Regions from separate parts of the Rhodococcus sp. PSi06 genome, predicted to be linked through region 2. Evidence: riboswitches for the same ligand, from Rfam matches in the RefSeq annotation. Region 2 holds a riboswitch; the other holds the start of a gene.
What was found. A riboswitch is a leader RNA that binds a small molecule or an ion and turns the genes downstream of it on or off. The one in region 2 is predicted to bind cyclic di-AMP.
Positions count from the first base shown of each region.

Region 1: it holds a riboswitch for cyclic di-AMP, as region 2 does, so the genes downstream of both, ACFI9K_RS09765 (C40 family peptidase) here and ACFI9K_RS15635 (transglycosylase family protein) in region 2, are expected to answer to the same signal.

Region 1 covers NZ_JBHNYO010000006.1:58,129-65,174, forward strand. The annotation lists gene ctaE (aa3-type cytochrome oxidase subunit III) at 1-525, opposite strand, end outside; gene ACFI9K_RS09740 (hypothetical protein) at 677-1,153, shown strand; gene trpD (anthranilate phosphoribosyltransferase) at 1,204-2,265, shown strand; gene ACFI9K_RS09750 (Lrp/AsnC family transcriptional regulator) at 2,290-2,565, opposite strand; gene ACFI9K_RS09755 (DEDD exonuclease domain-containing protein) at 2,676-4,391, opposite strand; gene ACFI9K_RS09760 (hypothetical protein) at 4,621-4,845, shown strand; cyclic di-AMP (ydaO/yuaA leader) riboswitch at 4,961-5,123, shown strand; gene ACFI9K_RS09765 (C40 family peptidase) at 5,140-5,694, shown strand; gene ACFI9K_RS09770 (C40 family peptidase) at 6,016-7,046, shown strand, end outside.
Region 2 covers NZ_JBHNYO010000011.1:77,398-84,443, reverse strand. The annotation lists gene ACFI9K_RS15665 (glutaminyl-peptide cyclotransferase) at 1-352, shown strand, start outside; gene ACFI9K_RS15660 (MFS transporter) at 357-2,075, shown strand; gene ACFI9K_RS15655 (DUF2771 domain-containing protein) at 2,072-2,584, shown strand; gene ACFI9K_RS15650 (cold-shock protein) at 2,597-3,013, opposite strand; gene ACFI9K_RS15645 (hypothetical protein) at 3,217-3,435, shown strand; gene ACFI9K_RS15640 (YccF domain-containing protein) at 3,439-3,813, shown strand; cyclic di-AMP (ydaO/yuaA leader) riboswitch at 4,090-4,291, shown strand; gene ACFI9K_RS15635 (transglycosylase family protein) at 4,300-4,911, shown strand; gene ACFI9K_RS15630 (hypothetical protein) at 4,991-5,179, opposite strand; gene ACFI9K_RS15625 (helicase-associated domain-containing protein) at 5,241-7,046, shown strand, end outside.

The sequences.
Region 1 (7,046 bases), on a different contig from region 2:
GGCCTGCGCAGGCGTGAACTTACTGACCAGCGTTCTGGTGATCAGGAAGACGAAGGCGATGAGTCCGCCGATGACGTGGAGTCCGTGGAAGCCGGTCGTGATGTAGAAGACCGATCCGTACACGCTGCTCGACAACGTCGTGCCCTCGTGCACCAGGTGGTAGTACTCGTACGCCTGGCCGGACACGAAGAACGCGCCCATTGCCAGCGTGACGATGTACCAGCGCCGCAGACCGAACACGTCGCCGCGCTCGGCAGCGAACACGCCCAGCTGGCACGTGAACGAGGAAGCGATCAGCACGGCCGTCACCGGAACGGCCAAACCGAGGTTCAGCTCGGTCGGCTCCGGCGGCCAGTTTCCGTTCGCCTGCGCGCGTGCGACGAAGTACATCGCAAACAGCCCGGCGAAGAACATGAGTTCACTCGACAGCCACACGATCGTGCCGACGCTGACCATATTGGGACGGTTCAGCGAGTGCACGCGTTGGGTGATTGCCGATCCTTGAGTCCCTACTGCGCTCGTCACAGAAAGAAGTATGACCCGTCGTAGTACGGAAGGCATATCCGGGTCCGCTCTGGGCGCGTCGCAACACAACGAATCCGAATGCGCTGTGGTTCCCGTCCAGGTGGGAGGCCCTGTACGGGCCGGTAGGGTCCAGTCGTGCAAGGCTGGCCTCATGGCAAAGAGCAGTGCAGGTGGGTGGTTTCGAAGGTTGTTCTCGCGGTCGAAAGCGGAACGTCTGGACCCCACGCGCGATGATCTGGTGATAGTGGCGAGTTGCTTCGACGACGCACAGGCGTGCTCGGCCGTCCTCGACGACGCGGCGCGAACCCCGCCGGTGTGGACGGAGGCGTCGGAAGTGCTGCTTCGGCACCATCTGCTGCTGCCGGCGCACGAAGTGGACGACGCGGCCGCGGTCGCCGCCCAGGACGACTACGAAGTGGGTCCGGCGGCCGAAGTGCCGGACGTCGACGGATATCGCCCACAGGTCGACGGCGGAGTTCCCTTGGTTCTGCAGCGTGTGCAGGTGCTGGACGCGCTGCATTGCTCGCAGGAGCGATCGCGAATGGCCGGCCTCGCCCAACGCCGGGGTGGAGCCGTGCTCGGCTGGGACGCACTGCAGCCGGCCGAGCCCGACCCGGCCTCTGGCTAAGATTCCACCGCCCCATGTCCGTCGCCACGGACCGACGAACGGATCCAGCCATGAACGCACCGACCACTGACGAGCAGCCGCGAACCTGGCGTCGAATCCTGGGTGCGCTCAGCACTGGTACCGATCTGTCCAGCGCCGACACCGGCTGGGCGATGGACGAGATCATGGCCGACAACGCGACAGCGGCACAGATCGCGGCGTTCGGGGTTGCTCTCCGAATGAAGGGTCCCACCCCGGCGGAAGTGAGCGGGCTGGCCGAGTCCATGCTGGCCCACGCGGTGCTGGTGGACACCGATACCGATGCCGTCGATGTCGTGGGCACCGGAGGCGACGGCGCCGACACCGTCAACATCTCCACGATGGCGGCGATCGTTGTTGCCGCCAGCGGAATACGAGTGGTCAAACACGGTAACCGCGCAGCGTCGTCCAAGAGTGGCACCACCGATGTGCTCGAGGCGTTGGGTGTCCGGGTCACTCTGGGGGCCGATGCCGTGGCGTCGAGCGTCGAACAGGTGGGAATCGGGTTCTGCTTCGCGCCGATCCATCACCCCGCGCTTCGCTTCGCGGCGGCCCCGCGCAAGGAGATCGGCATCCCGACGGTGTTCAACGTGCTTGGTCCACTGACCAACCCGGGCCGCCCACGCGCAGGCCTGATCGGCTGTGCCTTCGAAAGTTTGGCTCCGGTGATGGCCGACGTGTTCGCCGGCCGAGGCAGTTCGGTGCTCGTCGTGCGGGGCGACGACGGACTGGACGAGATCACGCTGTCCACCACCACCACCGTGCACGTGGTGGCCGACGGCTCGGTGACCGTCGAATCGATCGATCCGGTGGACTTCGGAATCGACCGGGCACCGATCGAGGCGCTCAAAGGTGGCGACGCGGAATTCAATGCCGCAGTGGCGCATCGCGTGTTTGCGGGCGAGCACGGACCCGTACGCGACGCCGTATTGCTCAATGCCGCCGCGGCTATGGCCGCTCACCAGGGCGTCTCGGGAAACCTGCACGAGCGGATGGAAGCCGGATTGGTAACTGCGGCAACGGTTGTCGACAACGGTTCCGCTGCACGCCTACTCGCCGACTGGGCTCGCTGCACCACCGCTCTCGCCGGCTGACGAACAACGCCTTTCTGGGCGCCCCTATTCGCCGATCGAAAATCCTGCGTCGACGTCGGCGCTCGAATACGACTGGAACGCAATATGAGTCGTGGTGTTCTTCACTCCACGCACCCGGTTGATGTGCTGGGTGATCACCTCGGCAATCGAGGCATGATCGCGGACTTTTACGATCGCAATCAGATCGACGTCGCCGGCGCAGGAGTAGACCTCCGAGACGCCGTCGACATCGGCAACGGCCTGCGCTGCCTCCGGAATCAGATCGGCCTCGGCGTCGATCAAGACGATGGCATTGATCATCTGTGCTCCTCATGCGTCCCGAGCCCGATATCCGACGAGCCTCACCAGAACTCTAGTTCCGCGGGCTCCACTCCTGCCTCAAGGGTCGTTCCGCGGGCTCCACTCCCGCCCTAAGGGTTGTTCCGCGGGCTCCACTCCTGTCGCGCGGCTTCTCTCGCCGTTCGACACCACTCCTCCCAAGAGCCCGCCGAGCGTGCCGGACTGCAGTAGCCGCTGCTCGTTCGGACGATGCGGACTCCCTCGGTGCGTAGCCAGGACGCGATGAGGCCTACCTCTTCCGGGGGCGCGCCTCGCAGCGGTGTCATGTCGGGTATCACCGTCTCGGCGGACGCGGTGATGGCGTCGACCACCGGCATGGGGTGCACTCCGCGTGGCGCAACCGCAGCTCCTGCCAGTCGACCGAATCGCACCACGATCAATTCCCAGCCGCCGTCCACGGTCCGCCGCGCCGCCACGAGTTCGGCTATCGCGGCGACCGCCGCCGATCGATGCATTCTACGTAGCGCGTCCACGGTGATTGCGATCCGGTCGCGCAGGCGCGCCGCGGTCTCGTAGAGCTCCCTGTCCGCGAGTTCGGCGACTCGCCGACGCATCGAGTACAGGATCGCATCGTCCTGGCCGCACACGAGCGCAAGAAACTGCGTGGGTGCACTTGAGTACTCCTCGGCCGTCAACGGACCGGAGAAGGCCGCTGGGCACCCGCCGACGTCCGTTGCCGGGCAGTCGTCGCCGTGCCGAAGCGATCGAGCCAGCCGGCGAGTGCACGTACGCAGACGACAGAACTCGGCCACGAGTGCGGAAGCCTCCGCGGCGTCACCGCGAACCGAGAACGGCCCGAGACTGTTGGGCGTCGGCGTGCGGACTATCGACAGACGTGGAAATGCCTCATCGGTAAGGGTGATCCACCAACCCTTCTTGGGAAACTTGGAACGGCGGTTGTACGGAGGGATGTGCGCGGAGAGCAGCCGCAGTTCTCGGACACCGGCTTCGAGTGCGTGCGCGCACTCGACGTGATCCACGCGGGTGGCCAGAGAGACCATCTCCTTCATGCGGCCCCTGGTCTCCGAACCGGTGAAATAGTTGCGCACCCGGCGTTTGAGGTTGTTCGAGGTGCCGACGTAGAGCACCTCGTCGGACGGTCCGCGGAAGAGATAGACGCCGGGCGTGCCGGGCAGGTGAGCGGCCAGGCCGCGTTTGGCGCGCTGGCCGGCGGACACTGCGGGAAGGTAGTCGACCAGTTCGGCGTAACTGTGCACGCCCTGATTTCCCACTCGTTCGATGAGGCCGTGCAGCACGTCCACCGTCGCACGAGCGTCGTCGAGCGCGCGGTGGGTGGGCCGAGTGCCTGATCGGAACAGGGTGGACAGCGCCGAGAGTTTGACCGATGGTGCCTCGTCGCGCGTGAGAACTCGTCGAGCCAGCTTGACGGTGCACAGCACCTGAAACCGGGGCCACACGATGTCGAGTCGACTGGCTGCGGCTTTGAGGAAGCCGGTGTCGAAGCCTGCGTTGTGGGCCACCAACACCGAGCCTCGGGCGAACTCGAGGAATCCGGGCAGGACGCGCTCGATTCGAGGCGCGCCGATCAGCATTGCCGACGTGATGCCGGTGAGTTCGACGATGTACGGCGGAATGGACCTACCGGGATCCACGAGGGTGGCGAACTCGCCGAGGATTTCACCTCCGCGAACCTTGACTGCTCCGATCTCGGTGATGGCCTCGGTATCCGCGCTGCCCCCGGTGGTTTCGAGGTCGACGACGACGAACGTGGTGTCGTGCAGTGGGGTGTCCAGTTCGTCGAACGACAGCTGGATGGGCAGGCTCACGCGGACGACGGTAGGTCCGACCCCCGACAAGAACTCGGATTGCTCGATTGCACCCGGACCGTGTCGTCGTACCCCGTCCGTGACGGTTCACGAAACCTGTCGGTGGCGGGCGCTACCTTTCGCTCGATCGGCCGATTCGGCCGCCGGAAACAACAAAGAGACGAGGATCACAATGATCATCGACTGCAGTGATTGCCTTGTCCGTGACATCGCCTGTGCAGACTGCGTCGTGACCGTGCTTCTGGGGCCGCCGGGAATGCCGTCGAGATCGGACGGACGATGGGTCGGACCACCCGCGCCGATCACGCTCGAGCAGGAAGAACTCGGTGCTATGGGGGTACTCGCGGATGTCGGTCTGGTGCCCGCGCTCAAGCTCGTGACGAACGAGGACGACGCCGACGGAGTTCCGTCGTTACCGACTCGTGACACACCGGGGGATCAGCGCGCCGGTTAGCGAATTTCGGGCCGATTTCCGATGCTTCGGCGCGTTGGGGTCGACACAGGGGTATGCCATTTCGTAACCTTCCTGAGACCTTGCGGAGTCTCGCCAGTCCAAACCGGAGTGGCGTCGCAAGTCACCGCCTAATCGTTCACTCGCGAGAGTGTTCGTACCGGGAACCCGATATCTACTGGGGTGAATCCCGCTGAGCCACGCACAGTGGCCGGTGGGTAGGGCTGCTCTTCCCAGCCCGAACCCGTCAGCTAACTCGGTCGGCGGACGATAGGAAGAAACGGAGCACCATCTTTCGTGGCGTCACAACTTTCCAACCGATCATTGCGACGAGTACTCGTAGCCGGAGCGCTCACGGCAGGCGTGGTCATTCTTCCCGCTGCACCCGCAATGGCGGCCCCCCTCACCATTCCCGGCGTCGGAACTTTCGAGATTCCTGACATCCCGGGCCTCCCTCCCCTCAACATTCCGGGCCTGCCCGCTCCGGGTGCGGCGATTGCGCCCCAGGTCACGCCCGCGGCCAAGGCTGTTCAGGCTGCAGAGTCCAAGATCGGCGCTCCGTACGTGTACGGCGCATCGGGCCCGGATTCCTTCGACTGCTCGGGCCTCGTCCAGTGGGCGTACAAGCAGGCCGGCATCAGCCTTCCTCGCACGAGCTACGACCAGGCTGCCGCAGGCACCCCGGTCTCGCGCGACAGCTTGGCCCCCGGTGACGTCGTCTCGTTCTACGGTGGCTCGCACTCGGGCATCTACGTCGGCAACGGCAACGTCGTGCACGCGTCCACGTCCGGCGTGCCGGTCAAGGTCGCTCCGCTTGCCTCGATGCCGTTCGATGGTGCTCGTCGTTACTGATTCGACCAGATCTGATTCGAGCAGCAGACGTCTGCTGTGATCGACCGACAGGGTCGGGCCGCACACCGGCCCGGCCCTGTCGTCGTTGTCCGGGCACCGTGCAGACGACATGCCGGTACGGTGGACAGCAAGGGCCGTCTTTCGTAATCTGATCGAGACCTGGTCGACGTTTATTCTGTGATCTATCACCGACGAACCCCTTCGATTTCAGACGGTGTTCACGTCCGTGCCGGCATGAGCATGGGTATGGTTCGTTTCGGACTTCTTATCCAACCGCCGCCTCGTGAAGGCGGCAGAACGAAGGACGGAGAGTCGCTTTTCGTGGCGAAATCGAGATCGAACCGAGGATGGCGGCTGGCCCGCAACTCGGTGGTTGCTGCCGCGTTGGCTGCTTGCATCGTCGTCGTGCCGACACAAACGGCCGGCGCTCAGCCGGGATTCGACTCGGCGTCCGACGCTCAGACCAAGCTCGCCGAGCTCTCCCGAGACTCCGAACAGACGAACGAGTCTCTGCACAACGCTCAGATCGACCTCGACGCCAAGACCGCGCAGCAACTCGATGCTCAGGCGGCCGTCGATAACAGCCGCGCTGCTCTCGACGCAGCGCAGGCGCAGTTGACCCAGCTCAAGCCGGCCATGGACAAGGTGGCCAACGTCAACTATCAAGGTGCACGGACGAATCGTCTGTTCGCTGTGATGGTCAGCGACTCACCTCAGCAACTGCTCGATCAGATGTCGGCGCTCGATGTGATCTCGGCGGAGACGGCCGGTCAAGTAGCCCAATTCCAGCAGGCGAGTTCGGACGCTGCTGCGGCCGAGCAGGCGGCCACGACAGCCGCAGACCAAGCTCGAGTCGCGGCCGAGCAGGCCAAGGCAGTCAGTGACGATCTCCAAGCCAAGCAGAGCGAACTGCAGGGACAGATCGCCGAGGTGATGGCTGCCTACAGTGCGCTGTCGTCGTCCGAGCAGCTCGCGCTGGCCGGATCCTCCCTGCCCGACGGTTTCGATCCCACGACGATCCTGCAGAACTTGACGCCGGGGTCGGGTACCAGCGCACTGCAGGCCGGTCTGACGCAGATCGGCAAGCCGTACGTCTGGGGTGCCACGGGACCGGACGGCTTCGACTGTTCAGGGCTGGTGGTGTGGGCGTACAAGCAGGTGGGGAAGACGCTCCCTCGGTCCAGTCAGGCGCAGGCCGAAGGTGGGACACCGATCGACCAGAAAGATCTGCAGCCAGGGGACGTGGTGTTGTTCTATCCGGACGCCTCGCACGTGGGAATCTACGCCGGTAACGGAAACGTGTTGCATGCCTCCACATTCGGCGTTCCCGTCAAGGTGCAGTCGATGGCATC
Region 2 (7,046 bases):
GTTCCGCGACCCCACATCGTTCGACGCCGTGAGCACGGTGAACGTCACACTCGACGGTGAACCGGTGGAGCGGCTCAACGAGCTCGAATGTGCCGAGGACGGCTCCGTCTACGCCAATGTGTGGCAGACGTTCGACATCATGCGCATCGACCCTGGCACCGGGCAGGTGACCGCCGTGATCGACGGCACTCCGCTGTGGGATTCGATGTCTGCTGCCGACCGCAACGGAGCCGACGTCTTCAACGGCATAGCGCAGATCCCCGGCACCGACCGGTTCCTCGTGACCGGCAAATTCTGGCCCACGATCTTCGAGGTGCGATTCACCGATACCGCACCCGTAGGACAGAATTGAGACCGTGACCGATCCACGTCTCCCCCACACCCCACCGGGTGCGGACGATTGCGAACAGGACAGCGCATCCGCCGGTCATTCCGCGGGCTCTGCTCCTGATCTACCGGATCACCCGGGGCTGGCCAACTACCCGCCCGCACCTGCTCACTCCACTCGTGTACCGAGCCGCCGCGAACCGTTGCCGCCTCTGCATCCGCCGCGCACCGAGAAGATCATCGCCCCGCGTGGACGGTCCGGCGCTCGCAAACCGCCGCCGATGCCGAAGAAGCTGACCGTCACTCGCGTCGCCGCCATGCGCGGCCGCGAACTGACCGGCAAGGGCATCGCGTCGTTCCAGCGCGCGGCGAAGGCCGACGGTGCCGACAAGTCCGGACTGACGGCGTTGACCTACGCCACCATGGCGAACTTCGCGTCCGACGCAGCGCTGGCGATCGCCCTGGCCAACACGCTCTTCTTCTCTGCGGCCACCGGCGAGGACAAGACCAAGGTGGCGCTCTATCTCGTCATCACCATCGCGCCGTTCGCCTTGATCGCTCCGCTGATCGGACCGTTGCTCGACCGTCTGCAACACGGTCGACGCATCGCGCTGGCCACGTCGTTCGGGTTGCGCACCGTGCTCGCGGTGGTGCTGGTGTTCAACTTCGACAGTTGGGTGCTCTATCCCGCCGCGCTCGGCATGCTCGTACTCAGCAAGTCCTTCGCAGTGCTCAAGAGCGCGGTGACGCCGCGAGTACTGCCGCCGGAGATAGACCTCGTCCGAGTCAATTCCCGGCTCACGGTGTTCGGTCTGCTCGGTGGCACCATCGCGGCAGGAGCCGTCGCCGGCGGCATCGCCTTCGTCGCAGGCTCATCCGGCGCACTGTGGTTCGTCGCCGCGATCACCGTGCTCGGGGGCTACCTCAGCATGCAGATCCCGTCCTGGGTGGAGATCACCGAGGGCGAAGTGCCGGCAACCCTCAGCTATCACGCCGACCAGCACCACGGCGCCGACTTCGCCGGCAGCAGCGCCCCGACGGAGAATCTGCGGCGCAGCACCCCGCGCAGCATCAAGAACTCGAGCGGCACCAAGAATCGCAGGCAGCCGCTGGGACGAGCCGTCATCGTAGGGCTGTGGGGAAACGGCACCATCCGGATACTCACCGGCTTTCTGACGCTCTACATCGCGTTCGTCGCCAAATCACGCACCGAACACGAGCCGCTGCAGCAGGCGGCCATGCTCGGACTCGTCGGAGCCGCTGCCGGTCTCGGTAACTTCGCCGGCAATGCGCTCGGTGCCCGGATCAAGCTCGGCCGTCCGTCGATGGTGGTTCTGCGCTGCACCATCGCGGTGACGGTGGTGGCCGTCGTCGCCGCGATCACCGACAGTCTCCTCACCGCAGCCGTGGCAGCTCTGGTGGCGTCGAGCGCCAGCGCGTTGGCCAAGGTCTCGCTCGACGCGTCACTGCAGGCCGATCTGCCGCCGGAATCGATCGCGTCGGGATTCGGCCGCTCGGAAACCGTCATGCAGTTGTCCTGGGTTCTGGGCGGCACGCTCGGTGTGCTGTTGCCCACCGAATACTGGCTCGGTTTCACCGTGGTGTCGGTGTTGCTTACGATCGGCCTCGTGCAGACCTTCCTCACCTACCGCGGCCGATCGCTTCTGCCCGGATTCGGCGGCAACCGCCCCGATCACGTCGAACAAGAAATGTCCGACGGCTCCTTCGGCGAAAACGTGACCAAGTGACACTCGCTACCCGTACCAAGAAGATCGCGGCGATCATCGCCGCCGGTCTCGCCGTCATCGCTGTCGCGTTCGTCGCGGTGCTCGCTCTGCTGGTCGGGAAAGCTCCCGAGAAGGAACCGACGGTGACCGCGTACGCCAACGGACGCACCGTTGTGGTGGAGCCGTATCTGTACTGCGCGGTGAGCGATCCGCTGTGCACCAATGTCGGTGAGACCACCGAGATTCAGGTCGGCGAAGCCAGGACGGTGCAGCTCTCGCTGCCCGCCCCGATCTACTCCGCACCATGGGTGCTGGCCGTGGTCTACGGCGACGACACCGGCGACGTGGTGGAGAACACCGAGTTCCACGAACCGGACACCAAGCTCTCCGTCACGGTTCCCACCGAGGACGACAGCAACCGGACGCTGCTCGGCATCGAAGTGCGGTTGCCCACCGGCATCATCGACACCGACACCAATCAAGAGGGTTTCGTCAGCCACGCCATCTGGTCGATCGGCACACGTCCGTAGGTTCGGCGTGGTTCAGCTGTCGAGCTCACGAGCGACGGCCCGGACGACCTCGGAGATCCGCTGCGCGATCTTGCGATCGGGGTACTTGCCCTTGCGCAGTTCGGGCTGCACCGTCGCCTCGAGCAATGTGATCATGTCCTCGACCATGCCGTGCAGCTCGTCGGGCGTGTGTTTGCGCTCGACGGGTTCGCGGCGGGTGCCACCGGTGTTCTGCCGCACCGACGGTGCCGGCTCGAGCACCTTCAGGCTCAGCGCCTGCGGCCCGCGGCGGCCCGCTGCCATGCCGAATTCGACACGCTGACCGGCTTTGAGGCCCTCGACGCCCTCCGGCAGCGCCGACGAACGCACGTAGACGTCCTCGCCTTCCTCCTGTGAGAGGAATCCGAATCCCTTGTCGACGTCGTACCACTTCACCTTGCCGGTCGGCACTGATCTCACCCGTTCATCTGTTGCTGTCGGTCGTTTCGTTGCTCGCGGGCCCTCTGTTCGGACCTGCGGCCTGCACAAGTTTCGCGCCCTACGAGTACGTAGGACGCGAATACACCAGTCTAGCGCGGTGAAACCGATAGAGCACTCGAGTTGTTCGTCGCACGGTTCTTCACAGGGCCGCGCTTCGCACTACCGTGGTGGACGTGGACACACCGACCCGTAAGAGCAGCACGGTTCTGCTGCGCATCGCGCTCGCACTGTTCGCGATAGGCCTCGTCGCCATCGTCGCGATTCTGCTGTTTCCGATCTTCTCCGACGCCAAGCCCCCGCTGAGTCTGTATCTGACGGCCATGTTCTCGGCACCGGCCGGGTTCCTGCTGGCCCTCGGGTACGCGCTCGCGTCCGGACGGCGGGCCCGGTAGACCATGCGATTGATCCTGAACGTCATCTGGCTGGTCTTCGGCGGGCTGTGGCTGGCCATCGGGTATTTCTTCGCCGGTCTGTTGCTGTGCATCCTGATCGTGACCATCCCGTTCGGTATCGCCTCGTTCCGTATCGGTGTGTATGCGCTGTGGCCGTTCGGCTCGACGATCGTCGACAGACCGGGAACGGGGTCCGGCGCGCTCGTCGGCAACGTCCTCTGGCTGATCCTGGCGGGTTGGTGGTTGGCGCTGGGCCATGTCGTCACCGCGGTCGCCATGGCGATCACCATCATCGGCATTCCACTGGCGATCGCGAACCTGAAACTGATCCCCGTATCGCTGATGCCGCTCGGCAAGGACGTCGTTGCCGTTCGGTGACCTTCGGGGCCCCTCGTAGCCGATGTGACTTCCATCACATAACGCTGAGGTAACAGCCCGGCAACGGGCCGGGGTCCACCGGTCGCAACCTCCGCTAGCTGGGCAGACGCGCGAGACCCGAAACCGGCACCGATCGAGCTCCCGACGCAGCCACGAAATCGACAGTTACCAAATAGTGACGTAAGCCGGGAATTTCAGTACGGTCAGCAGCGGCCGGAAAGTTCGGCCGAACTCCGGTCCGCAGCGCCAAACCTCGTCCCGCGGACACCGGAACACCCTCGACGATCACCCAGGGGACGAGGACGGGGGACCCACGTCCTCCACGGACAACCGGGAAGTTGTCGCAACTCACGAAGTTGCACCGACTTCCCTTGGGGTGAAGCCCAATTGCCGATTCGATGAGAATGGGCAAAACGGCCGGGCTACCTCTCAGCCCGAACCCGACAGCTGACCTCGCAGGCGCGTGTGGAGAGGATTTCAACTCGTATGAGCGGACGTCATCGCAAGCCGAGCACCACTGGCAAGACCGTCGCAAAGGTTGCTGTCACCGGAGCCATCATGGGCACCGCAGGCATTGCCTTCACCGGCACCGCGAACGCGGCACCGGATTCCGACTGGGATCGCCTTGCACAGTGTGAAGCCGGCGGCAACTGGGGCATCAACACCGGCAACGGCTTCCAGGGAGGCCTGCAGTTCTCCCCCAGCACCTGGAACGCACACGGCGGCCAGCAGTACGCAGCTACGGCCAACCAGGCCAGCCGCGAAGAGCAGATCGCAGTCGCAGAGAAGGTCCTCGACTCGCAGGGCTGGGGCGCATGGCCGTCCTGCTCCTCGAGCCTCGGCCTGAGCAGCGCGCCGTCCGAGCGCAGCGTTCCGGTCACCCCCAAGGCACCCGAGGTTCCGGCACTGCCCGACCTGTCGTCCATCCCGGCAGTGGACAGCTCCGCCGAGGTCGTCAACGGCATCGTCACCGCCGTCCAGAACATGACCAACGATCCGGCGATTGCATCGTTCGTCCAGAACGCAGCACAGGGCATCCAGCTCGATCCGCAGGTCGTGAGCTTCTACCAGGCCAACAAGGCATTCCTGCCTCAGTAAGCGCCTGCGAGGGTTCGCAACTCGTACGAAAAAAGCCCCCGACATCGTCGGGGGCTTTTTCGTTGTTGCGTGGCCTTCGCTACCGGTTGACCACGGTCACCGGGTGCGCATAGGGCAGGTCTTCGACGGGCAGCGGGAACTCCGTGTCCTCGCCGAACGGCGACAAGCCACCCGATCGAGCGGACGAGAGTTCGGTCACCGCGTGGTCACCGCGAGCGGTGTCCGGCCAGCCTGGATCGACATAGGGCTTCTTCGACTTGTTCACCATGCACCTATTTTGACACCTGCACTGCGGCGAGCACCAGCCCAGGTCTCTAATCTGATAGACGATGACCGACACGACTGTGCCTCGACACACCGACACGCCTCCCGATCTACCTCAGTGGATCGCAGCTCGCTCCGACGCCGAGCTGATCAGAGCCATGTCTCTGCGTCCGGACCTGACCGCACCGCCGCCCGCCTCCCTGGCCGTACTGGCCGGACGGGCAGAGCAGCGACGGTCGATCCTGCACACCGCGGACACCCTCGACACACTTGCCCTGACCGTCCTCGAGATCCTGGCCATCGAGGAGGCCTACGAACGCCCCGTCACTCGCGCTGCGCTGCTGGCCGTTGTCGCCAAGCGTGCGCCGGCCAAGAGCGTCGACAAGGCACTGGCCCAGCTTCGCGAACGGTTGCTCGTATGGGGCGACGCGTCCGGCCTGCGGATCAGCGCGGCCGCAGCGGATGCCGTGCCGTGGCGCATCGGACGCGCGCTCGATCCGATCGACAATCTCACCGAGTCGCACATCACCGCAGCACTGGCCGAGCTCGGCGAGGGAGAACGCAATCTGCTCGACACCCTCGCCAGATCGTCCCCGACCGGCCGCACCCGAGACGCGGCACCGGGCACCCCGCCGGACCGACCCGTCCAGAAGCTGCTGGCCGCCGGCCTACTGATCTGGCTGGACGAGCAAACCGTCGAGCTGCCCGTTCAGGTCGGACAGATTCTGCGCGGCGAGCCGATGTCCGATCCACGGTCGCTCGCCGAGCCGAAGCTGGCGACCAAGACCCAATCGCTCGCCGACGTCGATGCAGCCGCCGCAGGCGAGGCACTCGAACTCGGTAGGCACTGCGTCCTGATCATCGAAGCGCTGTCCGCGTCACCGGCCCCTGCTCTCAAGGCCGGCGGTCTCGGCGTACGGGAGCTCCGCAAGATCACCAAGGCAACCGGCCTCGACGACGACCGAGTCAGCATCCTGGTGGAACTGCTGGCGGCAGCGCACCTGATCTCGAGCGGGACGCCGGACCCGGTTCCCGCGTCCGATACGGGCGACGACTACTGGGCACCCACACCCGCCGTCGACGCCTGGCTCACCGCTGCCCCGGCGGCCCGGTGGCACACGCTCGCCTCCTCCTGGCTCGAGGTGCCGCGGGCACCATGGGTCATCGGCATGCGCGACCCCAACGACAAGCCCATCGCCGCCCTGTCCGAGGAAGTCCGTTCTCCAGCAGCACCGCGTGATCGCCGCATGATCCTCGAGCTGCTCACCGAACTGGGCAGCGGACACTCCGCTGCGCCCGCGGACCTGGCCCGAACTCTGGCGTGGCGTCGTCCTCGCTGGTCCGGACGCTTCGGCGTCACTCCCGTCGGACACGTCATCGCCGAAGCCACCGCACTGGGCATCGTCGCGCGCGGGGCGATGTCGACCCCGGGACGCTCGCTGCTGCACGACGGCAACGCCGAGGCCGACATGCGCGCAGCCCTGCCCGAACCCATCGACTACGTGCTGGTGCAGGCCGACCTCACCCTGGTGGCACCCGGCCCGCTCGAGCCGGAACTGCACGATCGAATCGAACTGGTCGCCGACGTCGAGTCGGCGGGCGCAGCGACGATGTACCGGATCAGCGACACCAGCCTGCGCCGGGCCCTCGATGTGGGCTTGAGTGCGTCGGAACTGCACGCGTTGTTCGCCACTCATTCGCGCACGCCGGTGCCGCAGGCCCTGACCTACCTCATCGACGACGTGGCGCGTCGACACGGTCGCTTGCGGGCAGGCGTCGCCGCGTCGTTCGTTCGATGCGAGGATCCTGCCTTGCTGGCGGAGGTGCTGGCCTCGCCGGCGTCCGAGCCGTTGGCCCTGCGTGCTCTCGCG